2 regions of the Paraburkholderia sp. GAS38 genome follow, and region 1 is predicted to be linked to the other one. Evidence: riboswitches for the same ligand, from Rfam matches in the RefSeq annotation. Region 1 holds a riboswitch; the other holds the start of a gene.

The links. Region 1 has a riboswitch for cobalamin ahead of P3T42_RS07675 (TonB-dependent receptor domain-containing protein). Riboswitches for the same ligand answer to the same signal wherever they lie in the genome.
Region 2: another riboswitch for cobalamin. It lies ahead of P3T42_RS18475 (CbtB domain-containing protein); the one in region 1 lies ahead of P3T42_RS07675 (TonB-dependent receptor domain-containing protein).

What each region holds. Positions count from the first base shown of each region.
Region 1 covers NZ_JBNDJO010000003.1:10,186-24,934, forward strand. Annotated here, with positions in the region: gene P3T42_RS07640 (carbohydrate ABC transporter permease) at 1-6, shown strand, start outside; gene P3T42_RS07645 (carbohydrate ABC transporter permease) at 16-867, shown strand; gene P3T42_RS07650 (beta-galactosidase) at 933-2,918, shown strand; gene P3T42_RS07655 (sugar efflux transporter) at 3,098-4,390, shown strand; gene P3T42_RS07660 (AraC family transcriptional regulator) at 4,397-5,251, shown strand; gene P3T42_RS07665 (DUF2000 domain-containing protein) at 5,379-5,789, shown strand; gene P3T42_RS07670 (ABC transporter ATP-binding protein) at 5,854-6,477, opposite strand; adenosylcobalamin (AdoCbl) riboswitch at 6,648-6,796, shown strand; gene P3T42_RS07675 (TonB-dependent receptor domain-containing protein) at 7,099-9,033, shown strand; gene P3T42_RS07680 (ABC transporter ATP-binding protein) at 9,065-9,865, shown strand; gene P3T42_RS07685 (ABC transporter substrate-binding protein) at 9,843-10,841, shown strand; gene P3T42_RS07690 (FecCD family ABC transporter permease) at 10,860-11,966, shown strand; gene P3T42_RS07695 (SDR family NAD(P)-dependent oxidoreductase) at 12,052-12,828, opposite strand; gene P3T42_RS07700 (hypothetical protein) at 12,798-12,977, opposite strand; gene P3T42_RS07705 (TetR/AcrR family transcriptional regulator) at 13,034-13,639, shown strand; gene P3T42_RS07710 (PaaI family thioesterase) at 13,753-14,151, shown strand; gene P3T42_RS07715 (porin) at 14,166-14,749, opposite strand, start outside.
Region 2 covers NZ_JBNDJO010000007.1:156,951-171,699, forward strand. Annotated here, with positions in the region: gene P3T42_RS18425 (TonB-dependent receptor) at 1-938, opposite strand, end outside; gene P3T42_RS18430 (MarR family winged helix-turn-helix transcriptional regulator) at 1,866-2,294, shown strand; gene P3T42_RS18435 (DHA2 family efflux MFS transporter permease subunit) at 2,302-3,705, shown strand; gene P3T42_RS18440 (hypothetical protein) at 3,780-4,049, opposite strand; gene P3T42_RS18445 (hybrid sensor histidine kinase/response regulator) at 4,527-6,383, shown strand; gene P3T42_RS18450 (response regulator transcription factor) at 6,325-7,074, opposite strand; gene P3T42_RS18455 (DUF3303 domain-containing protein) at 7,524-7,808, shown strand; gene P3T42_RS18460 (LysR family transcriptional regulator) at 7,875-8,765, opposite strand; gene metE (5-methyltetrahydropteroyltriglutamate--homocysteine S-methyltransferase) at 8,876-11,167, shown strand; gene P3T42_RS18470 (CbtA family protein) at 11,307-12,053, opposite strand; gene P3T42_RS18475 (CbtB domain-containing protein) at 12,067-12,276, opposite strand; cobalamin riboswitch at 12,317-12,448, opposite strand; gene P3T42_RS18480 (histidine phosphatase family protein) at 12,512-13,075, shown strand; gene P3T42_RS18485 (GNAT family N-acetyltransferase) at 13,124-14,428, shown strand; gene P3T42_RS18490 (SDR family NAD(P)-dependent oxidoreductase) at 14,471-14,749, opposite strand, start outside.

The DNA.
Region 1 (14,749 bases):
ACCTGAGGAACCGACATGTATCCGATGCCCGTTTCCCGCTGGCGCCCAGGCAGCCGCCTGCTCTACAAGCTCTCGTTGCCGTGCGCGTTGCTGCTGTGGCTGTTGCCGTTGCTCGCGGTGCTGGTGACGTCGATCCGCTCCAGCGACGAACTCTCGGCAGGCAATTACTGGGGCTGGCCCGAACACTTCGCGCTGGTCGAAAACTACGGCACGGCGCTCACGCAAACGCCGATGCTCCACTACTTCTGGAACAGCGTGCTGATCACGGTGCCGTCGGTGGCGGTGTCGATCTTTCTGGCCTCGATGGCGGGACACGCGCTGGCGAACTACCGTTTTCGCGGCAATTTGCTGCTGCTGGCTATCTTCGTGGCGGGCAACTTCGTGCCGGTGCAGATCCTGATGATTCCGGTCCGGCAACTGACACTGGCGCTCGGCCTGTACAACACGGTGTTAGGACTGGTGCTGTTTCACACGGCTTTTCAGACCGGCTTTTGCACGCTGTTTTTGCGTAACTTCATCCGCGCGTTGCCGTACGAACTGATCGAAGCCGCGCGCGTAGAGGGTGCGAGCGAGTGGGCGATCTACACGCGCATCGTGCTGCCGCTGGTACGGCCCGCACTTGCGGCACTCGGCATCCTCGTCTTCACGTTTGTGTGGAACGACTATTTCTGGGCGCTCTGTCTCACGCAAGGCGATGACGCAGCGCCTATCACTGTGGGCGTCGCGGCGCTCAAGGGCCAGTGGACGACCTCGTGGAATCTCGTGTCCGCAGGCTCGGTGCTGGCCGCGCTGCCGTCGGTCGCGATGTTCTTTGCCATGCAGAAGCACTTTGTGACCGGACTCACGTTCGGCGCCACCAAGGGATAGCCGCGCGGGCCGCGACCGTTGCGAGCGCAACGGTCACTACGATCACAACATCTAGCGGGAGCACCATGCATCTAGGAGTCTGCTATTACCCCGAGCAATGGCCGCAGCATCAATGGGAAAGCGATGCGCGCCGGATGGCGGAACTGGGCATCAGCCGCGTACGGATCGGCGAATTCGCGTGGAGCAGGATGGAGCCCGAAGCGGGGCGCTACGAATGGGCGTGGCTCGATCGCGCCATCGAGGTGCTCGCCACGCACGGTCTGAAGGTCATCCTCGGCACGCCGACGGCGACACCGCCCAGGTGGCTGGTCGACCTGCACCCCGAGATCTTGCCGGTCAACAAGGACGGCATCACGCTCAATTTCGGCTCGCGGCGGCACTACGATATCTCGAGCGAGATCTACCGCGAGCACTGCGCGCGCATCGTGACGCAGATGGTGCGGCGCTACGGCACGCATCCCGCGGTGATCGCATGGCAGACCGATAACGAACTGGCTTGCCATGACACCGCGCCGAGCTACACGGAGGCCGCCCGCCGGCGTTTCGGCGGATGGCTCGCGGCGCGCTACGGCGAAGTGGAGCGCTTGAACGCAGCGTGGGGCAACGTGTTCTGGAGCATGGAGTACCGCAGCTTCGCAGAGATCGGTCTGCCGAACCGCACGCCCACCGACGCGAATCCGAGCCACTGGCTCGACTTCCGGCGTTTCATGTCGAGCGAGGTGGCGAGCTTCCATGGCTTGCAGGGCGAACTGATTCGCGAGCATGCGCCGGGGCGCGACCTGCTGCACAACTTCATGGGCTTTTTCACGAGCTTCGATCACTACGAATTCGCCGAAAGCGGGCTGGATGTCGCCGCGTGGGACAGTTATCCGCTGCCGCGCACGGAGGTGCTGTGGTTCGACGACGCCGACAAGCACCGCTGGGCACGCACGGGGCATCCGGACATTCCGGCCTTCAATCACGATCTGTATCGCGGCGTCGGCAAGGGGCGCATGTGGGTGATGGAACAGCAGGTCGGGCCGGTCAACTGGGCGCCGTACAACCCGGTGCCGAAGGCGGGCATGGCGCGTCTCTGGACGTGGGAGGCGTTCGCGCACGGTGCCGAACTGGTGTCGTATTTCCGCTGGCGCCAGGCGCCTTTCGCGCAGGAGCAGATGCATTCGGGCATCAACGCGCCGGACGACAAGCTCACCGCCGGCGGCCACGAGATCGCCCAGGTGGCGCGTGAACTGGCAAGCTTCGATCCGACCTTCGATCCGACCTTCGACCCGGCCGCCACGGCCCAGGTCACGCAGGCCCGCGTGGCTATGCTGTTCGACTATCCCGCGGACTGGATCGTGCAGATCCAGCGCCACGGCGCCGATTTCGATTATCAACGCCTCGTCTTCGAGTGGTACTCGTGCCTGCGCGAGATGGGCGTGGACGTGGATCTGCTGCCGGCGACCGCCGATCTGAGCGGCTACCGGCTGGTGGTCGCGCCGTCGTTGCCGGTCGTGCCGGACGCGCTGGTTGCGCAGATCCAGGCTGGCCAGGCACATTGGCTATTCGGGCCGAGGACCGGCTCGAAGACCGCGGACTTCACGATCCCCGCCACGCTTCCTCCGGGCCCGCTGCAGGCCGTTCTGAACGTGCGGGTGTCGCAAAGCGAATCGCTGCGCCCGTCACTGCGGCCGGCGGCGACGTTCGACGGCGTACGAGGCGAGGGCCGAAGCTGGCGCGACCACGTTGAGCCGGGGCCCGGTGTCGACGTCACGGCGGTGTTCGACGACGGCGTGCCGGCTGTCGTGCAGGCCGGCCGGGTTCGCATGACGACGGCCTGTTTCGATCCGGCGTTGCAGCGTGCCGTGCTGGAACGCTGCGTACACGACGCCGGCATCGAGGTGCTGACGCTGCCGGAGGGCGGCCGCTTGCGCCGTCTCGGCAACCTGCGTTTCGCCTTTAATTACGGGGACACCGCATGGCGCGTGCCGGCCCCGGAGGGCGCGCGTTTCGTGCTGGGCGGCCGCGAAACCGGGCCGTCCGACGTGGCGGCATGGATCGAAATGCACTGACGTCGACAGCCAACGTGCTAACACGATCCAGCAAGCTTTGGCATACTGCGGGTTCCCCCGTGCGTCGTACCGGCTACTTTTTGGGGCTGTCGGTGCACGCGCATTGCCGTTAGCCAGCTGCGCGCACTGAGCGGATTCGCCGCGATGACGCATGCAGTCAGCATTACTTCGCGTCATCGATGAACTACTCCCGGCTCGTCAGTCTCACGCGCATCCCGTCCTTCATGTCGCTGGCGGGCGCGACCCTGATGCTGGGGGTTGCCATGTCGTTCACCGCGCCGTACCTGTCGCTGTTCGGCGTGGAGCGAGCCGGGATGACGCCGCTCAGGCTCGGCCTGTTCATGACGCTGATTGCGGCGAGCGGGGTGGCGGCGAGCGGCTGGGCCGGCAAATGGTCCGATCGCCACGGGCATCACCGCACACTGCTGCTGGCGGCGCTGGGCGCGGCGGCATTGGGTTTCCTGCTGTTGTGTTTCGTGCGCGACTACCGCGCGCTCCTCATCATTGGGATTGCCTTCCTCGGCGCGGGCGGCTCGGCGCTGTCGCTGGTGTTCTCGTTCGGCCGCGCCGCGTTGCCGGTGACGAGCGAGTCCGAGCGGACCTTTGCCACGGCGACGCTGCGCACGGTGCTTTCGGTGGCGTGGGTGTTCGGGCCTTCGGTGGGCGCGCTGGTGCTCGCCGGGATCGGCTTTTACGGCCTGTTTCTGTTCGCGGCGGCGTGCTTTGTCGCGTGCGGCGCCATCATCTGGCGCATGCCCGAGGCCGCGGATGGCGACGTGCCCGGCGTGCCGGACCATGTCCCCGGCGACCCGGCCTCGTCGCTCGAAGTCACCACCGTCGAACCCGAGACGCCGGTCGAGCCGGATTTCGTCCATCCGGTTGCGCCGGCGCGCGTCATCTGGCGCTCGGTGCTGGCGCTGACACTGATCGGCCTCGCCGCCAACGCGACGATGATCGTGCTGCCGCTTTACGTCGTCCACGGTCTGCACGGCACCCGCATCGACGTCTCGATCATGCTCGGCCTCGGCGCTTTCCTCGAAATTCCGATGATGCTGGCGCTGGGCGCGCGCGGTTCCTCGCTGAACAAGCTGCGCTGGCTCGCTGCGTGCGCCGGCGTGCATATGCTGTATTTCATCTGCGTGGCCGCGGTCGGTTCGGTGTCGTTCCTGATTCCGATGCAGGCGCTCAACGCGTTCGTGGTCGCGGTGACCTCGTGCCTCGGCATGACCTATGTGCAGGACCTGATGCCGCGCTCGCCCGGCCAGGCCACCGCGCTGTTCTTCAACTCGGCCCGGGTCGGCTCGATTCTGTCGGGCGTGCTGTCGGGCTTGCTGGTCGCCGGGGTCGGCTATCGAGGCACGTTCCTGTTCTGCGGTTTGCTTGCACTCGGGGCGCTGATCCTGTTCGCTGATCCGCCGTGGCGGAGCTGGGCGCGCTATGTTCAGGACCGCTGGCCGGGCCGCCGGGAGTGACGTCCCATGCCTGTACACAACTGGGTCGATCTACACCAGCACGAACGCACCGGGATAGAAACGTTGCGTGCGCATTTCGAAGGGCATGCCTACGATCCGCACTGGCATGACGCGTACCTCATCGGTTTCACCGAGCAAGGCGTGCAGCAGTTCGATTGCCGCCGCGCGCGCGTGCAAAGCACGCCGGGCCACGTGCTCATGCTGGAGCCGGGCGATATCCACGACGGCCACGCTCCGGCGGAAGGCGGCTTCACCTATTCGATGCTGTACCTGCAGCCCGATTGGCTCACACGCGAGCTGAGAGCATGGTCGGAGGCCGTGCCCGCGACGGGGCAGCCGCAATTCCCCGCAACCTTGAGCGACGACATGGGACTCGTCGCGTCGATCGCGACACTGTTTCGCGTGTTGCGTAACGAAGAGACTCGCCTCGTCCAGCAGGCGGCCACCGACAGCCTGCTTGAACACCTGAGCCGCCATCTCGGCTGGCGTGTGCGTCATGAGGGCGATCCCTGCATCCCACCGGTCGCACAACGTGCACGTGACTATCTGCACGCGCGTCTGTACGACGACATCGGCCTCGACGATCTGGCGGCGGCCTGCGGGGTGGACCGCTTTCGTCTCTCGCGTGCGTTCAAGGCCAGTTTCGGGCTTGCACCGCATGCCTATCTGATCCAGTTGCGGCTGACCAAAGCACGCCAGTGGCTTGCACGCGGCATGGCGCCGGCCGAGGTCGCACACGCGCTGTGCTTTGCCGATCAGAGTCACCTGGGGCGGTGGTTTCGTCGCGCCTACGGGCTGACCCCTGCGCACTACGGCAAACGCTGCACAAATCTTCCAGACTTGGCGTCAAGCCACGTTTAGTCTTGCTGAGAAGGTCTGACGGGATTCGTGCCGCGAAGTCAGCGTAGCACGGCTTCGGCAGGTCTCATTGTCCCGCGGGCATCGTTCAGGGGATGAGTCAACGTGATACGGCAAAGGAATGGAAGGAATGGAGTTCGATACGAAGGTTGCGCTGGTGGTGCGTGACGACCTGGCCTCGTGGCAGAAGCTGAACGTCACCGCTTTTCTTGCCACCGGCATGGCGGCGGCAGCGCCCGAAGCGATCGGGAAACCCTACGAGGACGCGAACGGACGGCAATACGCCGCCTTGCTTGGGCAGCCCATGATGATCTATGGCGGCGACGCGTCGGGGCTTCTGCGAGCGTTTCAGCAGGGCCAGCAACGCGAGCTGACCATTGCGGTCTACGTGAAGGCGATGTTCTCCACCGGCAACGACGACGACAATCGCGCCGCGTTCCATGCCGAATCCGTCGATCAACCCGAGCTGGTCGGCATTGCGCTGCGCGGGCCGAGGAAGATGGTCGACAAGGCGGTCAAGGGGCTATCGCTGCATCCTTGATGCGTACGATGGCGGGCTGCGGGTTCGCGCATGTTCGTTCGAGCGAACGGCGAGAGAGTCTTCGTCAGGCGCGCCTGGCGAGATCCGCGAAGCTGATCGCTTTCGCTTCGCACGCCTGCGTCAAGGCCGCATCGTAGCTGGTGAAGAAAACCACCCGGTCCTGGCCCAACTGTTTGAACAGATCGATCAGGACAGCGCGCGCGGCGGCATCGAGGCCACCACCCGGTTCGTCCGCAATCAGGACGGTAGGTGCCCCGATCGATGCCGCCGTCAGGAACATTTTCTTGCGCGTGCCGAACGACATCTGCTCGAAGCGTTTCTCGAGATGAGGCGCGAGGCCGAAGCGTTCGGCCAGCTCCAGCGTGCGATTCTCTAGCACCGCTTTTCTTTGCGTGGCTACGCGTTCGAGAAAATCTCGACCCGTCTCGAGCGGATACGTCAGGCAGTCTTCGGGCACGTAGGTGAGGGCGGACTTCGCCGCGAGCGGCGCGCTGCGCAGCGAATGGCCGCCGAGCCAGACCTCGCCCGCGTCCGCTTCGATCTCGCCGGCGAGGACGCCTAGCAGCGTCGACTTGCCGCTACCGCTTTCGTCGTTCAAGGCAACGCACCCGGCGCTGGCGCTGAAATGCAGTCCCTGAAAGACAGTGCGCTCGCCGTAGCGTTTGCACAGATTGTCGAATCTAAGCATGGGTCATCCAGTTTCTCAGACTGGCAAGCATAGCAGTTCAAGCGCCCTCGCTCGCGCGGCTTCTTTCGATGCAGCGATATCCATTGTCACGCAGACCGGCATGAGCTTCGTCCTGTCATGTCTCATCCATCCAACGCCGGCCCGGAATTTATCCAGGCGGCATTGATTCGCACGTAAAATGCCGCGCATACGACTCGTGGAAGCTGGTGAAACTCCAGCGCGGTCGCGCCACTGTGACCGGTTCAGCCTGAACCGGAAGTCAGACCTCGGCGTCGTATCCCTCTTCCGACTTTGGGGCGCGTAATCCCCAGGAGCTATCCGCATGGCCGACTTCGCCTGCAATCTGGACTCACCGCCAGATCCGTATTCCTTTGACTGTCCCGCTTCGCGGCCTGTGGCGAATATTCGTCGCGCCTGTCTGTCGACGCTTGCTTCGGCGCATGAACAGCCGCGCCGCTGAGGCGCGTTAAGCGCGCGATTGCGTCGCCTCCACCATGGCCTGACCGTACTGCGCTTCCCTTCATGAGGCATGCGTTTCGCCATGGCCTGGATCGGACACCGAATGACCGCGTCCGCGCGTGCTGCATGTCATCCAGTCTTCTAATAATCAGGATGTCCCTTATGAAGTTCCGTCGTTTCATCATCACGTCTGCGCTGACCGTCTCGACGTGCCAGATGGCCTATGCCGCGGACGATTCGTCGTTGCCGCAGGCGGACCAGCAGTCTCCGGCCACCACCACGCTGCCGAACATTCTAGTGACCGGCGACACCCAGCACTTGCCGCAATCGTTCGATCAACGCTACGCCTCGACGCAGGTGCTCACCCGCGCGGATCTGGATCGTCTGTCGCCGATCGACCCCAGCATCACGCAAGCGCTCGCCACGCTGCCCGGCGTGACGATTTCGCAAAACGGCGGCCCCGGTTCTTCTGCTGGCGTCAGTATCCGCGGTTCGTCGGCGAATCAGGTCGCGGTGTTTATCGATGGCGTCCGGGTCGGCTCCGCCACTACCGGCCAGGCCGAGTGGGCCGATCTGCCGACCGCCGCGTTCGATCGCGTCGAAGTCATCTCGGGCCCGGCGGCCGCATCGTTCGGCGCGGATGCGATGGGCGGTGTCGTGCAGTTGTTCACCAATCACGCTTCGAATCAACCGAACCAGACCACGGTTTCCGCAGGCGGCGGCTCGAACAAGACCTTCGATACGCAGATCCGCACGTCGGGCAGCATTCCGTCCACCGGACCCCTCGCCGCGTTGTCGGGGCTGACCTATTCGCTGGGCCTGCACGACTACAACACTGCGGGCATCGACGCGACCGAGCCCTGGGCCTATGGCCACGAAGATGGCCGTAACCCGTACCATGCGCAGAACATCGACGCACGCCTCGGCTACGCGCACGACAACTGGTCGATCTCCACGTTTGCGCTGTACCACAAGTCCGACCTCTCGTACGACAATGCGGGCGGCGACGACCGGCAACTCGATCATCAACTGACGACGGGTGTAGCGTTCCACCTGGACATCACGCCGTCCACGCAGTTCGACCAGTCCTTCGGCTACGCCAACGACCGGCAGTTCCTGTACTCGAACACGCCCGGTATCCCGACTGACGAAATCGACTCGACGCGCCTGAGCACGTCGACTTCGCTGACGCATCAGGAGCGCGGTCTCAAGCTGTTCAATCTGCCGCTGTCCGGCGAGACGAAACTCGCGTACGATTTTTCGCGCGAGCAAGCCTTCCTGCCCATCGACATTCCCTCGGGCGTGCCGACTCGCAACGACTCGGCCGTGTCGCTGCATCAATCGGCCACGCTGGGTGACTTGACGGTGTTCCTCGCTGGACGCCACGAGATTGTCGAAGGCCAGTCGGTCAATACCGGCAATGTCGCGGTGGCCTATGCGATCACGCCGGTTTATACGGCGCGGCTTTCGTATGGCAATGCATTCCGTCTGCCGACGTTCGACGATCTGTACTATCCGGGTTACGCGAATCCGAACCTGCTGCCCGAGCGCAGCGATACGGTCGAAGCCGCGCTGGATGCCGCCACCTCGTTCGGCACCTTCACGGCCGCGGTGTACGACACGCGCGTCCACAACCTCATTACGTACGACTCGGTGACCTTTCTGCCGGTGAACGTGGGCCGGGCGCACATTCAAGGTATCGATCTCTCGTACAAGGGCACGCTCGGCAACTCGACGCCCATCAGTCTTGCGATCGGCATTCTGAATCCGCAGGACGTCACGGACCAGACCTGGCTGAACCGCCGCCCGCGTCAAACCGTCAGCCTGAATCTCGATCACACGTGGGACGAGTTCCACCTGCACGCGCTTAGCACGGGGGTCACGCTGCTTTACGGCGGCTCGACGTTCGACGACCAGGCGAACTCGATCTATCTGCCGTCGTACACCACGGTCGGACTGCGTGCCGCGTACAAGGTCAATTCGCACCTCACGCTGTCTGCGAATCTGTCGAACCTGTTTAACCGCCAGTACGTGACGGCATACGGCTACAACTCGTTGGGCCGGACGGCGTTTGGTAAGGTTTCCTACACGTTCTAAGTGGGCTATTTTGTGTCCCGGAGAATCAGGCATGTCGCTATTGCAGGTGTCGGAAATCGACTGGTCGCCCGGCGCCGAGGGCGAGCGCGCAGCCAGGATTCTTCGGGCGGTCACGCTCGCTGCAAAACCGGGCGAGTTCGTCGGCCTGGTCGGACCGAACGGCAGCGGCAAGAGCAGCGTGTTGCGTTGCGCCTTCCGCTTCAACACGCCGCTCGCCGGGACGATCCAGCTTGATGGTAACGACATCTGGAAGAAGCCGGCGAAGTGGCTCGCCTTGCGCGCTGCGGTCGTCTTGCAGGAATTCCCCGAGGATTTCGGCCTGACCGTGCTCGACGTGGTCTATATGGGGCGTACGCCGCATAAGAGGCTGTTTGGCGGCGATACGCCGGAAGATGCCGCCATCGTCGATGCCGCGCTTGAAAAGGTGGGCATGTCTGCCATGAGAGAGCGGCACTTCGACACGCTCTCCGGCGGCGAAAAGCAGCGCGTGTTGTTGGCGCGGGCGCTCGCCCAGCAGCCCAGCTTGCTGATTCTCGACGAGCCGACCAATCACCTCGATCTGCAGCATCAGATCGAATTGCTTTCGCTGTTGCGCCGCATGGGCATGACGACGCTGGCGACGATTCACGACCTGAATCTGGCCGCAGCCTATTGCGACCGGTTGTACGTTATCCACCACGGCGAAATCGTCGCACATGGCAGGCCTCACGAAGTGATCACCGAATCCTTGCTCGCCGACGTATTCGGGGTGGCCGCGATTGTCGATGCGCATCCCGTGTCCGGCTATCCGCGCATTACCTTACTCACACATGGAGAAACAACCCGTGCCTAAGCGTTTTATGTCCCGCTGCCTGAGCGGCGCGATCGTGACCAGCCTGCTGGCCGCCGCCACGCTGTCCACCGCTTCGGCGACGACCTACCCCGTGACGATCCGCAGTTGCAACCGCGACGTCACGTTCGCAGGGCCACCGCAGCGTGCCATCAGTAACGACGTGAATCTGACCGGCATGATGATCGCGCTCGGCCTGAAAGACCGCATGGTCGGCTATACCGGCGTGAGCGGCTGGAACACGGGCACGGCGGAACTCAAGCAGGCGCTCGGCACGTTGCCGGAGCTTTCGAAAGAGTATCCGTCGGTCGAGACGCTGGTCGGCGCGAACGCCGACTTCTATTTCGCGGGCTGGAACTACGGCATGAAGGTGGGCGGCGATCTCACGCCTGCGACGCTGGCGCCGCTCGGTATCAAGGTCTACGAATTGACGGAGTCGTGCGCTCATGTGATGAAGCGCCCGCCTGCCTCGCTCGGCGACGTGTATCACGACCTGGCGAATCTCGGCAAGATCTTCGACGTCGAGAACCGCGCCGATACGCTCATCAAGGATATGCAGACGAAGATCCAGGCCCTCTCGTCGAAAGCGGCCGGCGACGGCAAGCCGGTCAGCGTGTTCGTCTACGATAGCGGCGAGGATCGTCCCTTTACGGCGGGCCGAGAAGCGATTCCCACCGCGTTGATTGCCGCTGCGGGCGGTCGTAACGTGATGGACGATCTCGACGATAGCTGGACACGGGTGAACTGGGAGACGGTGGTGGCGCGCAATCCGCAAGCGATTGTGATTGTCGATTACGGCAGCGTCACCGCGGCGCAAAAGGAAGCCTTCCTGCGCAACAACCCCGCGCTGAACCAGATGGATGCGGTGAAGAACAACCGTTTCATCGTCCTTCCGTATGACGACGCGACGCCCGGCGTCGCCAACGTGCGTGCCATCGCGACGATCGCGAAGGGACTGCATCCGGCTGCATTCCAGTAATCACGGCGGCCCATACCGATGTCTATCCGACGCAATGACAGCGTGAGCGGAGCAGCGCACGACGGGGCGGCGCCACGACGTGCGTGGATTGCTGCGGGCGAGCGGCGTTACGGCGTGAACGTGTTGGTGGTTTGCCTGCTGGCATTGCTCGCCGTATCCGCGGTCGTGTCGATCGGCATCGGGCCGGTGCGGATCGCGCCGTCGGTGACGTGGCGGATTCTGTGCAGCCATTTGCTGGGACTGGTCACGGGACGCGAGCGCGCTGGAACATGGTCCACCGGACAGGACAGCATCGTCTGGCTGATCCGCTTTCCGCGCATCATTCTCGGCGGACTGGTGGGGGCCGGGTTGGCGCTGGTGGGTGCGGTCCTGCAGGCCGTGACCCGCAATTCGCTGGCCGATCCTCATCTGCTCGGGGTGACCTCGGGCGCGACGCTCGGTGCCGTGACCGTCATCCTGTTTCTGGGCGAGACCATCGGCATCGCGACGCTGCCGATTGCCGCGTTTGTCGGCGCCTTGCTGGCGATGTTTGTCGTCATCGCGGTGGCCATGCGGCATGGCCGCCTCAATTCGGACCGCTTGCTGCTGTCGGGCGTCGCGGTGTCGTTCTTTGTGATGGCAATGGCGAACCTGATGCTCTTTATGGGCGACCACCGTGCTTCGTCATCCGTACTGTTCTGGATGCTCGGCGGTCTTGGCCTCGCGCGCTGGAATCTGCTCGTGATCCCTGCCGTGGTCCTCACAGGCGGATTCGTGATGCTGAGCGCAACGGCGCGTTCGTTGAACGCCGTGATGGCGGGCGACCAGACCGCGTCGACCCTGGGCATCAACGTCTCTGCGCTGCGTGTTCAGGTGTTCGTGGTGGCGTCCCTGATGACCGGCGTCATGGTCGCGACGAGCGGGTCGATCGGCTTTGTCGGCTTGATGATTCCGCATATCGCACGCCGCTTCGTCGGCACCGATCACCGGCGCCTGTTGCCGGTGACCGCGCTGTCCGGCGCGATCTTCCTGATCTGGGTGGATGTGGCGGCCCGCACGCTCATTGCGCCCGAAGACTTGCCGATCGGCGTGGCGACGGCTGCAATTGGCGGGATCTTTTTTATCTGGTTGATGAAGCGCCGCTAAGGCTAACGCCCGAATCGCGTACGCGGATTCGGGCGCACGGCCGTCGACGGCACTGCATCAGGAAAGCGGGCCTCGGGCCCTCTCCTTACCCCTTACGAAACAGCGGCGCGCCCCACGGTGCACCCGTCGTGCCGCCGTCGACCACGATTTCCGCCGCAGTGGTGCCCGAGGCGTCATCCGACGCGAGGAACAGCACGGCTTTGGCCACTTCTTCCGGCGTGGCGAAACGCGCGAGCGGAATGCCTGCTGCAAGCGCTTGCTCGGTCCCGTCGATGGTTGCGCCCGTTCTCGCGCCGCGCGTCCAGATCGGCGTGCGCGTGCCGCCCGGAATCACCGTGTTCACGCGGATGCCGCGCGCGACGAGTTCAGAGGCAAACACTTTTGCCATGCCGGTCACGCCTGCCTTGGTGGCGGAATAAGCTGCCGAGCCCGGCGAGCCGAGTTCGCGCATGACCGAGCCGTTCAGGACGACCGCACCGCCCGCGCTCATCAACGGCAGCGCCCCTTGGACGGTGAGGAAAACCGCGGTAAGGTTGGTGCGCAGAATCGCTTCGAACGCGGCCGCGGTCGTACCGCCGAGCGGCGTCGGACCGGAGATGCCGGCGTTGGCGAACACAATATCAAGCGACCCGTAGGTCTCTTGAATCTGCTTGAACATCGAATCGATCGCGGCCGGTTCGTCCAGATCCACAGCGATGCCGAGGGCGTTTTCACCCAGTTCGGCCACCGCGTTATCCAGCTTCGTGCGATCGCGCCCCGTCACGACGACGCGAGCGCCTTCTGCGATCAAAAGTTGTGCCGCAGCAAAGCCAATCCCGCTGTTGCCGCCCGTCACGAGCGCGGTTTTTCCAGTAAAACGCATCTTCCTTCTCCTGTGTAAAGCGCCGCGAGATCGCGTCCAAAGCCGCGCCGGCTCGCCTTGCCAGAACCTGTTACGCGGCGCTGGGCAGCCGCCGCATCCGAACCATCACGAGCATTGCCAACACTCGAAATCTGTATGTTGATCATCATGCACAATTTCAGTATTATGCTCATCATGCAGATTGTCAAGCGTCACGGAGAAGAAAATGGGCTATTCGCAGGCACAGAAGGCTGAGAGCCGGCAGCGGGTGCTGGAGAATGCGTCGCGGCAGATTCGCGAGCACGGCATCGAGGCGCTCGGCGTGGCCGACTGCATGCGCAGTGCGGGGCTCACCCATGGGGCGTTCTATGGTCACTTCGCGTCGCGCGATGCCTTGATCGTGGAGGCGCTCGAGTACGCGCTCACGCAAAGCCGGGCGCGCATGGCGGCGCGCGAAAGCAAACCCGGCAAGCGGAACGAGACACCGCTGCAATCGATTGCCGAGGCGTTCCTCGACGAGCGCCACGTCAAGAATCCCGGCAGCGGTTGTGCACTGTGTGCGCTGGCGGGCGAGGCGCGGCATGCGAACCCTGACATCCGGGCATTGTTGACGCGCTATCTGCACGAATTTACGGCACGCATTGCGCAGGCCACGTCGGGCGGCGAGGGCGCCGGCGCCGGCGATGGCGACGAGAAAGCGGCGCTTGGCATCGTCGCGACGATCGTCGGCGCTATTACGCTCGCTCGTGCCGTAGATGACGACGCGCTGGCCAAATCGATTCTGGCGTCGTCGCTCGCGCTGGTGATGACGCAGGACGGCGGGACGCGGTAAGAGAGGAGTGGGGCGACGGCATTTCGGGCGAGCGGGTATGCTGGTGCGGTTGAGCCGCGTCTCAATCTTCCGCAACCGTCGCTAACCGCAGCGCGTTTTCAAAAGGCCCCAGCATGTCGGACCATCCCATCGACAATCCCTTCCTCGAATCGCTCGGCGTGCGCCTGACGCAATGGCGCGAGGGCTATGCGGAGCTGCGCATGTCGATCGATCCCAGCAAGCTCAACCGCCAGGGCGTATTGCAGGGCGGCGCGATCGCCACCCTGCTCGATGCCGCAGCCGGATACGCCGGGTTATACGCCGAGCCGGGGCAAGCCGCACGGCACGCGTTCACGTTGTCGCTGACAACCAACTATCTCGACAAGGGACTCGGCGAATACGTGACCGCGAAGGGCTTTCTCGAACGTCAGGGGCGCTCGATCTTCTTCTCGCGCGGCGAGGCCTGGGTGGACGACCATATCCTGATCGCCAGCGCACAAGGTACGTTCAAATATTCGAAAGGCGCGAGCTAGAAGAGCTCGAACAGCTAGAACCGGTGACGCATCCCGAGCACCGCCAACGCCTGCTCGCGGCTCGTACCGTAGAAGCCTTCGTCACCCACTGAAGCCGTCGCCGGCACCAGATTGTCGAGGTTGTCGAGCGTCTGGCCGTTTGCTCTTTGGTAGACCGCGCTGAGGTAGACGTCGGTGCGCTTGGAGAGGTAGTAATCCGAGGCAAGAGAGAGCTGGTTGTAGCTTGCCGACGCGCCTTCGCCCGTCGCCTTCGTATAGCTGTAGCCGGCGGCGAGGCTCAGTGCGGAATTCAGCGCGTAATGAAGGAATCCGGAGCCGCTGTTAAACGTCAGGGTTGCGCCGGAATCGAATTGATGGAACTTCGAGTTGCTATACGCCGCACCGGCAATGAAAGGCCCGAACACATATTGACCGCCGATCCGGCCGATCTCATTCGACGTAATGTTTTCAAACTGAACGATCGGATTGTCGTAGGCCAGACCTTCAGCAGTGGTTGATGCCGTGGTGCTGGCGACGCCGTCGACCAGCGCCGTGGTGTTGTCCACCTTGCTGACGGTATAGCCGCCGGCGAGGGAGAGGCCGCCATTCGTGTATGACG
Region 2 (14,749 bases), on a different contig from region 1:
CTGCCGGGCGGGCAGGGGTTCAACGCCACATTGCCGCCGGGAGTGGCCCAGTACGATTGCTGGTTCGGGCCAAGCGGCGCTGCGTGGCCGCCGTCGTACTGCGTGAAATCCTGACCCGACGTCATGTCGCGATCGGCAAGTGTCGAGCCGCTGTCGCGGTAGTAGCTGGCCGCGGCCGTGACGTTGAAGCGATCGGAGTTGAGATCGCCGAAACCGCCCAGCACGCTAAAGCTGCCCTGGCCATTGCCCGGGTGCTGTGCCTTGCCCAGTTGGGTGTCGAGCTGCAGGCCCTGGAAGTTCTTCTTGGTGATGATGTTGACGACACCGGCAATGGCATCGGAGCCGTAAATCGACACCGCCCCCGTCTTGACGATATCGATATGATCGACGATGTTCAGCGGAATCGAGTTGACGTCGAAGAAGGTGTCGGTGAAGTTCACCGCTTGCGCGTAGTTGGCGACCCGTTGTCCGTCCACCAGCACCAGTGTGTACTTTTCGCTCAGGCCGCGCAGTGCAATGCCGGCTCCGCCCGGCGCCGAGCTGTTCATCGTGGACTGCGACCAGCTACTCGCGGAATTGGCCGCGGTACCGCGCAGGAAGTCGGAGACGGTGGTGTAGCCGCTTTGCTGGATGTCCTTCGCCGTAATGGTTTGAACTTCGATATTGCCGACCTTGTCCGACGTGCGGATCAGCGAACCCGTGACTTCAAATTTCTTGAGCTGCTTGACACCCGGCGTACCTGCGGCGTCCGTTGCAGCAGCAGGCGCCGTGGCACCGTCTTGCGTACTCGCCTGCGCGACCGTCGCGCTCGATGCAGCCACAGCCCCTGCTGCCGATGGCTGACTCTGGGCGAAGGCGGAACTGCCCACCACAGCCGTTATAGCCACTTCGGCCCAAAGTATTTTTCGTATGGCCGAACCTAAAGCCTTCTGTCTCATGTTTCTCTCTCTTGCCACTAACGCCGGTTGTTATACGAAGAGGCCTGGCGAGCCCCTTCGTTCGCGGTACCCCACCGCCTTGCCTGGTTTCTCGATAATTTGAGTAGGTATACTAATTAATAGGCCTGATCTGGCATGAGACGTGTCAGCTTCCATGGAAGGAAGCCCTGGATGTTTTTCAAACGAGCAATACCCACCTCACCCCGTTTATCAGGGTATGGAATTAGTTATCCTCAATGAATGGAATTGCCGGGCGCCTCTCGTGTCTCTGCAATGCCGGCAACGATGCGTTGCGCCCGCTTGCGACCCCTACTGCTCTTGCCGCCCAACAACAGGGCTGCATCTGTCTTTCATTTCGTGTACGGAAACATATCAGGGCAGAAATATTTCGTCAAAATTTGTTTGAGATAGGTAAATAAAGTGTGTGCTTTTCGTAACATGAATAGGCCACATGTTTTCTCCGACGACACGCCCGCAGTGGCGCTGAGGGCCCGGGCGATCGCCGCGTCCAGCGCGCCGTCAAGCCCGTGGGCGGGGGCGTTGAGCGAACGGTGAGGGCGCAGTTTGAGGAGAGGGAGGGTGTGTGTCCGAGACGAGTGGACAAAAAAAGACCTGCACACCCAAGGGAAGGAGGCAGGTCGAGAAACACTGACAAGTGCACTTACGTCGGAGTAAGTGAGAGTAAGTGTAATGCAAATGAAAATAAAATGTAAACATGGAAGGCGAGAAAAATCGATGCAGACGCACCCAATCCGCTTGAGCGCCGTAAGCGCCAGGATTTGAAGCGCGCCTGAACCGTCATGAATGGTATGCGCCAGCACGCATAGCGACTCGAACTAGACAGTCAAACTTAAAAGGTTAACTTGCAAGTTTGGCTGTCTACCCTCACTATTGCCGCACGCTCAATTCACTTGCCGCTGAAAGATCATGCCTACCAGTACCTTCGAGCAGTCCGTTCTCGATCTCATGCAGGCCTTAGGCCTGCTGATTCGACGTACCCGCAACGAGTCCTATGGGGGAGAACTCTCCATGACGGAGGCGCTCGTCATGTCACGGCTGGCTAAAGACGGGGCCGCCACGACTGCAGCACTCGCGCGTGCCGAAAAGATGAAGCCGCAGTCGATGGGCACGACCATTACCTCGCTTGAGGACATGGGCATCGTCACGCGCACGCCGCACGCAACCGACGGTCGTCAGATGCTGATCGAACTGACACCGAAGGGTGTCCAGTTGCGCAAAAAGAATGTCGAAGCGAAGCTGATGTGGTTGTCGCAAGTGATCGCCGAACTCGACGCCGAGGAGCGCGACACGCTATTCAGGGCTGCGGGGATCATCAAGCGGCTGGCCGAGACGTGAGCGAGCAATGACCCATATCGACAAGCACGCTAGCGTGTCCGACGGGATCAGTCCGTCTGTCTGGAAGGTGGCCATCGTCGCGGTGATTGGGCCGTTTATGACCCAGGTCGATTCAACCGTGGTCAATGTGTCGCTGTCGACTATCAGTCACACGCTGGCCTCACCGATTGCGACTGCGCAGTGGATCGTGAGCGGCTACCTGCTGGCCATGACGCTGATGTTGCCGCTCAACGGCTGGCTCGTGGACCGCGTCGGCGCGAAGCGGCTCTACATTCTCTGCTTCTCGACGTTCACCCTGGCGTCGGTTTTATGCGGCGCGTCCCGCACGATGGGCGAACTGATTGGTGCGCGCGTATTCCAGGGGCTGGTGGGCGGCGTGCTGGCCCCCATGACCCAGATGATGATTGCGCGCGTAGCGGGAAAAAACATGGCGCGTGTGATGGGCTACGCCGCGCTGCCCATTCTGCTCGGCCCTATTCTCGGTCCGGTATTGGCGGGGACGATCCTTGCGCACGCGGCGTGGTCCTGGCTGTTCTACCTCAACGTACCTGTCGGCATTCTGGGTGTCGGACTGGCTGCGTGGCTGCTCGCGCGCGATACCGTATCTGTACAGAAGCGTCCGTTCGATTTTCTCGGCTTCGCGATGATTTCACCTGGCCTCGTCGCGCTCATTTACGGGCTGCAAAATGCGTCGCGGGCAGAGGGGCGGTGGGTATTGTTCGCCGGCGCGGTGTTGTTTGCGGGGTTCTTGCGGCACGCCTTCCGCAAGGGCAGTTCGGCGCTAATCGACATACGGGTTTTCGCGGAGCGAACCTTCTCTGTCGCCGCGGTCACGCAATTTTTCGCCAACGGTGTTCTGTTTGGCCGGCAACTGGTGGTGCCTTTGTACCTGATCGCAGGTTGTGGCTTGTCCGCGGCGCAAGCGGGTTGGCTCGTGGCTTCGACGGGCGTCGGCATGATGTGCTCGTTTCCGCTGCTGGGATTCCTGACCGAAAGATATGGCTGCCGCGCGGTCTCGGCAGGAGGGGCGTTGCTGGCTTTTTTGAGCACGATCGCGTTCCTCTGGATGCCAGGGCATCAGTTCTCGTCGACATGGGCTGTGATCAGTCTTTTCCTCGCCGGCGTGGGTCAAGGAACGATCGCGATACCGTCGATATCGGCAGCGTATGCGTCGATTCCGAAAGCACGGATTGCGGTGGCGAATACGGCATTGAACATTGCGCAAAGGGTAGGCGGGCCGGTGGTGACCACGCTCCTCGCCGTGGTCATTTCGTTGAGCATGCACGATCATATGAGCGCTCAGCCACAGCAGTTTCTGATGGCGTTTGCGATGCTCTCCTGCCTTCATCTATTGGCTTTTGGGGCGGCGACTTTGCTGCCGCTGCGGATACATCGCGCGGCTGAGGCGTGAGGGCCGGAGCGAATCCGGTGGCGGGCTATTGGTAGAAAACCCCTTCTTCTGACCCGGGACGGTCCGACGGTTCGTTAGCTGCCACCTTTGTAAAGCTCCAGCATCTGCGCCGCCTGGCCACTATGCTGAAAGTCTTCCAGCTCGCGCGTCACCTGCTCGCGTGTCTTTCCAGGGAAAACAGAGGCGACCGGTGCGACAGACGGAAGCGCGACCGCTGGAACCGTCGGGGCGCTGCTATCCGCCACGGACTCTTGCGGGTTGATCGCGGTCTGGGCGAAACATCCGTCTGCGATGCTTCCCGCTATCAGGACAAGACAGATAGGGATCGATCGATAAAATTTCATGAAAATTCTCCTTCGGAGTCCGATGGATGGGTCCGTGCATCATTCGTTGATCGACAGCAGTCCTCGCAGGGGCCAAAGCAGATTCGGCTAGTTGCGACGATCAACCGGTCTGGGTGCATTCGGACGCGTGCCCTTTCAGCGTTGCTGTCATACTTATTCTTCGTCAGACGAGACACTGTCGCAACGCACATGCGTAGGCAACGGAGGCGTGCCACCGGCGAAAGATGTAGGCACTCCTGTTGTCCGGTCCGGGTGACGTGCCGGGTGACGTGCTCGGTCGTCACCTCGCGTGCCGGAGCACCTTCCTGACCCAGGACGACGCGGGCAGTTACACACCACGGTGCCGATACATTTGTGGCTGATGGCGCCGATGGCGACCTGTTATGCTGCTTTTGCCGCACGTTGGCTACGCACGAGGGGGCTACGCCTGATACCGCGCACCATCCAGCCACGGTGGCTTTCCGATCGAGCAGCCTCATGAGATGGTCACAGTTCGTAGTACGCAAGTTCGGCTCGGAGGCTGTGGAGCGTGCTTTCCGTATGGACTATGCGCGTCGCTACGCGGGCCAACGCAGGCTGGCCGGCACCATCTTCACGCTGATGTGGATAGCGTTTTCCATCCACGACTATTGGCGGCTGGACAGGCTCGATCCCGGAGGCATCAACCACGTTGGCCTCGTGCAGCTTGCCGGCGCGGTGGGTATGGCGATCCCGGTATGGTTGACGTGGGGGCCGCGTGCCTTTGACGAGCGATGGGCGGTCGGATTGATGTGCGTCTGGACGCTGAGCTGCTGGCTCGCCCTTATGAGGATGATCGTAACTTACCCGATTGACCTGGCCATTCGGGAAGTCTTCCCCTTCTTATATTTGACCCTTTTCGTGATATTCACGTCGTTCCGACTCCGTGCAATCACGGTGGCGTGGCTAGTCGGACTATGCGTTGTCACGTTCCGCATGACGCTTTACCTCTGGCCTCGGGGCAGCGCTGCCACGCAGTGGGACGACTGGATTACCCGTGGACGTATGGTGCCGATGATGTATATCGTCGGCACGGTTGTCAGCATTCAGTTTGAACGCGCTGCCCGGCGCGAATTTATATTCCGGCGCACCTTGCACGCAGCCAAGGCGCGCGTCGACGCCGCGTCCCGCGTGGTCAGGCAACAAAACGAACGCATGAGAGAACTCGTCAAAGAGAAGGAGCGGTTCTTTTCATCGGCCTACCACGATATCCAGCAGCCCCTCGCCGCGATAAATCTTTTCATCCGTAGCGCGCGGATAAAACTCGAAGACGAACACGCCGCAAGCCATGATCTCGATGTCATCGAAGAAACGGCACGCGACATTCTCGACATGTTCAAGGATATCCAGGACTACAGTGAATTAGGCTCATACGTCCCGCACCTGGCGCCGGTCGATACGCAGGATCTGCTGACGGAAGTTTTCGAGCAATACCTTGAACCGGCGAGGTCGCGGGGCATCGAATTCAGAAGCAGCGTGCGGCAGCGGCGGCCGCCGCCCATCGACAGCGACCGCGCCTTGTTCAAGCGGGCATTGTCCAATCTTGTATCGAACGCGATCAAGAACACCGCTGCGGGAGGCGTTGTAATCGGCTGGGTGGAGATCGGAGAACGGCTTCGCATCGACGTATGGGACACAGGCGTCGGTATCTCGGCCGAGCATCGGGATGCGATATTCGCCGAGTACTACCAGATCAGCAACCCGGGTCGCGATCGCTCGAAGGGCCTGGGACTCGGGTTGTCTATCGTCCATCGGGTTGTCGGGATTCTGCCGAAGCACAGCATGCGTTTCTGGTCGGTCGAAGGGCGCGGGTCGCGCTTTTCCATGTACGCTCCGATATCGGAAATTACACCTGTCGTCGAGACAGACAATCGGAGCAACGACGCGTTCACGTCGATCCTCAAGGACAAGTACATCCTGCTTTGCGACGACGAACCGGCCGTTCTCGAGGGCCTGCGCCGGTTGTTCCTCAGTGCTGGCGCACTGGTGGATACCGCCGAGTCGATGGCGGGATTCGAAGCGATTCTCGCCGACGACGGCCGCGCACCCGACATCATCGTCACCGATATCAGACTGCGCGACGGGCCGACCGGCATCGAGGTCGCCGAACGGATCAGGCAGCATTTCGCCTGGGCAGGCGTGCTTCCCGTTGCGTTCATCACGGGCGAACTGGTGTCGCCTCACGCACTTCGCGATTTTCCCGAGCCGTTCGTGCTGTTGCGAAAGTCTTCCGCGCCGGAGAGTACGCTTGCGGAAGTCAGTCGGTTCGTTGCCGCGCAACAGCCGACAGGCTTCGATCATGCTCGGGATCCGTGACTGGCGGGACGCCGAGTTTGATCCCTCTATCGGCCAGCATGACGATGAGTTCCGTACGGCGCCGCAGATTGAAGTGCGCAAGCAGATGACTGACGTATTTCCGTACCGTGACGTCCTCGAGTCCCATCTTCAAGGCAATGGCCTTGGATGGCAGTCCGCGCACCAGCCACGTCAACGTTTCGAACTCTCTCGGCGTGAGTCCTAGCCCGGCTGCGTTGCTTATTTCCGAACTGCCGCCGGGCCGCTCGTGCCCTGGTTCATTTGCCGGCGTTTCGCTTGTGCCGATGTCGTGCCTGAACCTCGCGATGCTGGAGGCGGGCAGGAACACACCTCCGACAAGTACCGCGCTTATCGCTGCATGAAGCGCTTCAGGAGGTGACGACTTGGGCACGTATCCCATGGCACGGAGTTCGATGCATCGACTAATGGTTTCCATGCTCTCGTCAGCCGATATCACGATCACCGGTAACGACGGTCGCGACTCCTTCAGTTCGGCAAGCGCCTCGCAACCGTGACCATCGGGAAGATCGAGATCGAGAAAAACGATGTTCAGGAGTTCGCCGCGCGCGTGATGCAAGCCTTGCGACAGCGTACTCGCGTGCAACAACTCGATGCCCGGATACAGCTCTCTTAGTAAAAGCGCCAATCCGGCCCTGAACAGCTCGTGATCATCGACGATCAGTACGCGCATTCCATCGTCTCCCTGGACCGCTTTCGCGACGAGCTGCAATGACACTGTGGATGTTGCTGCATAGGTAGCGATCATCCGCTGCGTTCAAATCGAATAGTACACGCAGTGCACCGGTGCCCCGGACAGTGTCCACGACTTGTCTGCACGCGACGGCTCGCCAGGATGTTCGGTCTCCAGACTATCCTGGCGCTCCGCGACGCCAAGCTATGTTCAGACGATAAGGATGGCGGCGTTGCTTTAACACTTGGCTATTCGCGGCTGTATTTAGGAAGTCCCCGTTGCGCGAGGCCACCTATGATGATTCATGCGCTCCGCAGCCTCATGCCGATCACGTGAACGAAGCAACACCCCCTGGCAAAGAGTCGTCGAAGCGTCACGAGGCGGCGGTGTGAGCGGTGATGCTGGGCCGCCACGAGCCGGCGTCCTCAATCTCCGTTCTGGAGGCTGAAATGAAGTTCATTGTTCAATGGAAGGGCCTGCCGCCGACGCAGCAACCCGCAATCGAGCGTTTCATGGCAACCGGTGGCCGTCCGCCGGAGAATGTGCAACTGCTAGGACGCTGGCATGCGATCGGCGAATTGAGCGGCGTCGCGATTGTCGAAACAACGGATGCCAGTGGACTGGCCGCATGGGTGCTTCAATGGGGCGATCTGTTTTCGTTCACCACGGCCCCCGCACTGACCGACGAAGAACTGGGCGGCGCGTTGTCCGCTCATCGGGCCACGTCGAAATAGAATGCCGCAAGGAACAACAGGGAGGCGCGAGCGCTACGTCGCGGTATAGCGCCGTGTCGCGGCGCCCTATGCCGCCGCCGGCATGCGCGCCAGTTCGACGAAGGCCTTGAGGTAGTCGACGTCAGTATCGGTTTCGCGGGCGCCGAGGAAGATCTGCTTGGCGATGCCCTTGCGCCCCAGGCGTACCGGCACCACGTTCATCTTGTCGGCATACTCTTCCACCAGCCAGCGCGGCAGCGCCGCGACGCCTCTGCCGCTTGCCACCATCTGCAGCATGATGTCGGTGGTCTCGATCACCTTGTGGCGCCGGGGCGTGACACCGGCCGGCATCAGAAACTGATTGTAGATATCGAGCCTGTCGATTTCCACCGGGTACGTGACCAGCACCTCACTCGTCAATTGCGCGGGCTTCACATAGTCGGCCCCGGCCAGCGGGTGCTCGCGGTTGACCACCAGCACCTGCTCGTAGTCGAACACGGGTTCGAAGCGCAAGCCTGGTTTGTAGAGCGGATCCGGCGTCACGAGCAGGTCGATCTCATAGCCGAACAGCGCGCCAATGCCGCCGAACTGGAATTTCTGCTTGACGTCGACATCCACGTCCGGCCAGCGCGCGAGATAGGGCGAAACCACCTTGAGCAACCACTGGTAGCAGGGATGGCATTCCATGCCGATGCGCAGCGCGCCACGCTCGCCCTGCGCGTATTGGCCCAGGCGTTCCTCGGCGAGATCGAGTTGCGGCAGCACGCGGCCCGCTACGGCCAGCAGATATTGACCGGCCTGGGTCAGGCGCAGGCTGCGCCCCTCGCGCAACCAGATGTCCGTGCCCAGTTGCTGCTCCAGTTTCTTCATGGAGTGGCTGAGGGCGGATTGCGTCACGCACAGGATATCCGCCGCTGCGGTGAGCGAGCCGTGCTTGTCCACCGCCTGGACGATGGCCAGATGAATTCTCTCAAGCATGATGATGTATGAACAAAATTAATGGTTCGTTGAATTATCACCATTTTACTTCATATGCCGCCTTCGCTACGATCCACGCATCTGCAACCTGATCGAACCAAGGCGACACGATGGCAACGACACATAATCTGGGTTTTCCCCGCATCGGCGCGAAGCGCGAACTGAAGTTCGCACTCGAGTCCTACTGGAAAGGCGAGTCCTCGCTCGGCGAACTGAAAGCGCTGGGCGCCCAGTTGCGCCAGCGTCACTGGGCGCACCAGGCTGACCTGGGGCTGGCTGCAGTAGGCGATTTCGCCTTCTACGACCAGGTGCTGGACATGAGCTTCACGCTGGGCAATCTGCCGGAGCGCGTGCAGGGCTTTCATGGCGACGCCCTCGACAACTCTTTCCGCGTCGCCCGTGGCCGCTCGGCCAAGGGTGCCGAAGACCATAGCGCATGCTGCGGCGGCGTCGCGGCCGGCGAGATGACCAAGTGGTTCGATACCAACTATCACTACATCGTCCCCGAATTCAGCGCAGGCACCGAATTCAAGCTCGACCCGTCGCGCCTGCTCGAACAACTGGCTGAGGCCAAGGCGCAAGGCCTCAAGGTCAAGCCGGTGATTGTCGGCCCGGTGACGTATCTGGCGCTCGGCAAGACCAAGGACGACTCCGACAAGCTGGCTCTGCTGCCGCGTCTGCTGCCGGTCTATGCGGAACTGTTGGCTACGCTCGCGGCGCAAGGCGTGGAATGGGTGCAGATCGACGAGCCGAACCTCGTCACCGAATTGTCCGCACAATGGCAGCAGGCGTATGTTACGGCGTACGAAGCGTTGTCGAACGGCAAGGTCAAGCTATTGCTGGCGACGTACTTCGGCCAATTGCTCGGCAACCTGCCACTGGCTTGCAAACTGCCGGTGCAGGGCCTGCATCTGGATGCGATCAACGCCCGCGCCGAAGTGGAGGCGGTGATTGCGCAATTGCCGAAGGATAGCGTGCTGTCGCTGGGCGTGATCAACGGCCGCAACATCTGGAAGACGGATCTGGCGAGCGTACTCGATTGGCTCGAGCCGGTCGCGCAGCAACTGGGCGAGCGTCTGTGGATCGCACCGTCGTGCTCGCTGCTGCACGTGCCGGTGGACCTCGAAAGCGAACAGAATCTGGATACGGAAGTCCGCTCGTGGCTCGCATTCGCGCTGCAGAAACTGGACGAACTGAAGGTGCTAGCCGCCGCGCTGAACGAGGGCCGCGACGCCGTCAAGGCGGAACTGGCTGCGAACAGCGCCGCAATCGCTGCACGTCGTGCGTCGCCGCGCGTCAATAACCCGGCAGTCAAGGCCGCCCTCGCCGAGATCAGCCCGGCCCTTGGTCAGCGCAAGAACCCCTACCCGGCGCGTGCCGACAAGCAGGCTGCGCTGTTGAAGCTGCCGCCGTATCCAACCACGACCATCGGATCGTTCCCGCAGACCGGCACGATCCGTCATGCGCGCAGCCAGTTCAAGAGCGGTGCGCTGGATGAAGCCGGCTATCAGGCCGCGATGCGCGCCGAGATCGAACGCAGCGTGTGCGAGCAGGAAGCGCTGGGTCTGGACGTGCTGGTGCACGGCGAAGCCGAGCGTAACGACATGGTCGAATACTTCGGCGAGCAGCTCGATGGTTACGCGTTCAGCCAGTTTGGTTGGGTGCAGTCGTATGGTTCGCGGTGCGTGAAGCCGCCTGTTCTGTTCGGCGACATCAGCCGCCCGAAAGCGATGACGGTCGAATGGATCAAGTACGCCCAGTCGCTCACGAGCAAGCCGATGAAGGGCATGCTGACCGGCCCGGTGACGATCCTGAACTGGTCCTTCGTGCGCGACGACCAGCCGCGTTCGGTATCGTGCTATCAGCTCGCACTGGCGATCCGCGAAGAAGTGCTGGACCTCGAAAAGGCCGGCGTGCGCGTGATCCAGATCGACGAAGCCGCGCTGCGCGAAGGCCTGCCGCTGCGCAAGTCGCAGTGGGGGGAATACCTCGACTGGGCCGTGACTTCGTTCCGCATTACCGCCAACGGCGTGGATGACGAAACGCAGATCCACACGCATATGTGCTATTCGGAGTTCAACGACATCATCGCGTCCATCGCCGATATGGACGCCGACGTCATCACCATCGAGACCTCGCGCTCGGATATGGAGTTGCTCGACGCATTCGACAACTTCAACTACCCGAACGAAATCGGCCCGGGCGTGTACGACATTCATTCGCCGAACATCCCGAGCGAAGAACATATCGTTCAACTGATGAAGAAAGCGGCTGAACGCATCCCGGCGCAACGCCTGTGGGTGAATCCGGACTGCGGCCTGAAGACGCGCCAGTGGGAAGAAGTCATTCCGGCGCTGACCAACATGGTGGCCGCTGCGAAGAAGCTGCGCGCGTCCGCTTAAGGCATTCGCGCCGCTTCGACGGCGCATTCCGGCGTGCCTGTTGAGGCGCCCTGTCGCGACGGGACGGGCCTCGCCGGAATGCCGCACACGTCTGCGGATGCAGGTGGAAGGGCGCAACCGCGCGAGCGGTTGCCGCCCCTTAGAGGTAAGCCGACTTGCCGGTGATCCGCCCCGTCGATGCCGCGCGTTGGACGCGCTCGGCGAGCGCGCCGAACAGCAGGCCGATGGTGGTCCACAGGATCACCTGCATGCCGATTGCCGCGACCCGGAATTTCCACAGCAGAACCGCCGGGAAAGCCGCCGGCACTTCGTTGATCACGGGCAGGTTCAACTGCACGACGCCGATGATCGCGACGAAGACGACGCCCGCCACGATCGACGCATTCCATTGACCCAGACGGGCAATGGCGTACTTGCGCACCTTGAGCGAAAACACCATGGTGACGATCGAAATCGCAATCATGAGGAAGAACAGACCCGTCCGCATGCCGATCGTCTCGGGGTCACCCACCGAGGGGGGATTGGCCGGGTACTTGATGTTCGGCACGATCACCAGCGTGATGAACGCCGCGAGGGCGAGCCAGGCAGACAAGGGCCGCGCCCCCAGTTTGCCGACGCGGCCGAACGCGTAGGCGAACGTCAGGGCAAACAGACCGCCCACCGCTGCGCTGAACGTCACCACACCGGTCAGCAGACCCAGGCCTGCCTGCGTGTGGCGACTGACGATTTCCGGCTCAGGGGCTTCGCCCTTTGCCGCGTCGGCCTTTTCCTCGAAGGAAATCGCCTGATCTACCTGGGGTTCGCCGACTAGCTTGGCGAAACTGAACGTGAGCAGTCCTGCGGCGATGCCTGCGAGCATGCCGCGTACCAACAATTTACCGACCATGATGGACTCCGCGTTAGTGGCAGGGGAAGCCAAGCAGATGGCGGCCGTCGTGAACGAATTCATGGACGTACATGCCGGGGACGAGCGAGGTTGCACCCTCTTCGGCGCCGACGAAGTAAATGGCGAGCAGCATGATCAAGCCGCCAAAGACGATCCATGGCAGCAGTTCACGCAGGGGAATGGGGGTTGGCTCGGCGGCCGGATGCAGTACAACGTCAGTCATGATGGGTTTTCTCCAGGGGTTACGCGCCCCGATAATTGGATGGCTGAAATTGCGCGGAGCTCGGGTCTGGCTTTCGGTTCAGCGATGAACCGCTTACAGTGGCGCGACCGCGCCGGGCTTGCACCGGCTTCCGTGCTCCGCGCTAAGGCGTATTCTACGCGCTAAGCTTTCAATGGTTGGGCAAATGCAAGTTGCCGTACGCATCGTGGGCAGGGTTTTCAACTGAAAGGGCAGAATGGATACACGTGTTTTACTCGTCAGCCACGCCGCGACCGCTGCGATGCGTCAGGGCCGATTTCCCGCTGACGATCCTTTGGACGCGCGCGGCATCGCGCAAGCCAGGGCCTGCCGCGAACGCATGCCCTCGCTCGGTGCTGCGATCGCACTCAGCAGTCCTGCGGCCTGCGCACGCGAGACGGCAGAGGCACTCGGTTTTGCGGTGCAGGTAACGCCCGAATTGGCGGACATGAACTATGGTGAGTGGTGCGGCCGGCGGCTCGCCGAGCTTGCGGAAGACGTGCCGCACGAACTTGCAGCGTGGAGCCGCAATCCCGATGCGCCGCTGCAGGGTGGCGAGTCGTTTGCGCAGGTGCTTGTGCGGGTAGGCGGCTGGCTCGATGCGTTGGACGAGACGGCGAGCGTGGTCGCTATCACCCATGCCCCGGTCATCCGGGCTGCTTTGCTGCATGCGTTGAACGCACCGGCGGTGTCGTTCGCTCACATTGAGATCGCGCCGCTCTCGGTGGTCGAAATACGGCGCTCGGCTCGCGGATGGGCATGGTGGCCGGCGCAGTCGTAGTGCGTGGTTCAGGGTGTTTCGTCGGAAGAGGGCGCTCATATGGCGGCAATGGACGAGGTCAATACCGATCGGGCTCCTGGCGCGGGGAGCGATCTGTCCGAATCAGGTGAGGGCGCTGCGCTTCGGCAAGAAGTGATCGTGATCGACACGCTGGCTGCGTTTAGCGCTTTGCGTCAGCCGTGGAGCGCACTCGCCGCTACCGCCGAAAATTGCCCGGCAGGTCTGATGTTCCCGTATTGCGAACTTGCTGCGACCCATGTCATCGTCGCGGGTGGCGTGGTCAATGTGGCGCTCGTGTGGCGCAATGGGGAACTGCTGGCCTTATGGCCCGTTTCGATCGTCCGCAAAGGTGTGCTGCGCGTCGCCAAGGCGTTGACCTGCGGCAGCGACGAAGAATACGGTGGTCCGCTTCTCAAGGGAAGCGCGAGCATCGAGCTTTACGCTGTGGCAACCGCTGCGGTGATGCATGTGAATGCCGACGTCCTTGAGATGGGGATGGTTCAAAAGGACGGACTCCTGTACAAATCGCTCGAAGGCATGCCGCAGTCGTGGGTGTTGGCGCGGCTACCGGCACGATGGCGCGGATTGGATGGCTACTCGATTCGCCTGCATGACTTTCCCCGCTACGACGATTTCATGGCGACGCTGCCCAAGTCGCTTCGCTCCAGTCTGCGCTATAGCCGCAAGCGGCTCGAAGCGAAGGGCACACTCGAATGCGGCTGGAGCAAGACGACCGGCGACGCCGAGACCGTGCTGACATGGCTATTCGCCAACAAACGCAAATGGGCCATCAGTCGCGGCGTCGCTACGCCCTACCTGATGGACAATCAGGTGCGCGATTTCTTTATCGCCCTGGCGCAACGGGTGGACCTGGCGGCGACGCCGTTCGTCGCGTTTGTGAAGATGGAGGGGGTTCCGGTTGCGGCATCGGTGAATCTGGTCGGCTCGAAATCGGTCGAGTATTTCATCACCACCTATGACGAGGCATTCGGCACTTACTCGGTCGGCGCTTTGCTGGTTGACTTCGTGGTCGAGTGGTCGCACGCGCATGGCCGCGATTTTGACTTTCGTCCCTTGCATGGCGACTACAAGGCGCGCTGGGCCAACTGCCAGACATGGCATGAGAAACACCTGATCGTGCTTGGCGCGCGTGGCCGTCTCGTCGAACTGCCCTTGCTGTTTGCTCAGGCCGTGCGCGTGAAGCGCAAGCTCCATGCGCTCGTTGCAGAGCGACTTCAGACGCGTTCGAAGGGCACGAAGAACGCTTCAAAGGCGCTGAAATCGGATGCGAAGGAAAAGGCGGACGACGTCGTTGCGCCGAGCGCCTCTTCCGATACACGGAGCGAACAGTAGAAAAAGCCTGCCCGTTATCCTGAGCCGTCGAGGCGCAGTCGTTCAGATCTGCGCGAGCCCACCATCGACGAACAATTCTGTCCCGGTGATATAGCTGGCACCGTCGGACGCGAGAAAGGAAACGGCCTTGGCGATCTCGTCGGCCTGACCCACCCGGCCAAGCGGCGTCGTTGCAGAGACTTCCTTGCTATACGCTTCAATCTGTTCGTCGTTCAGTTTGAGTTCAGACTTGTATGCCGGTGTGACCACGACACCCGGCGCGACCACATTGACGCGGATGTCCCGCCCTTTGAGGTCCGATGCCCAGGTGCGCGCGAAGGA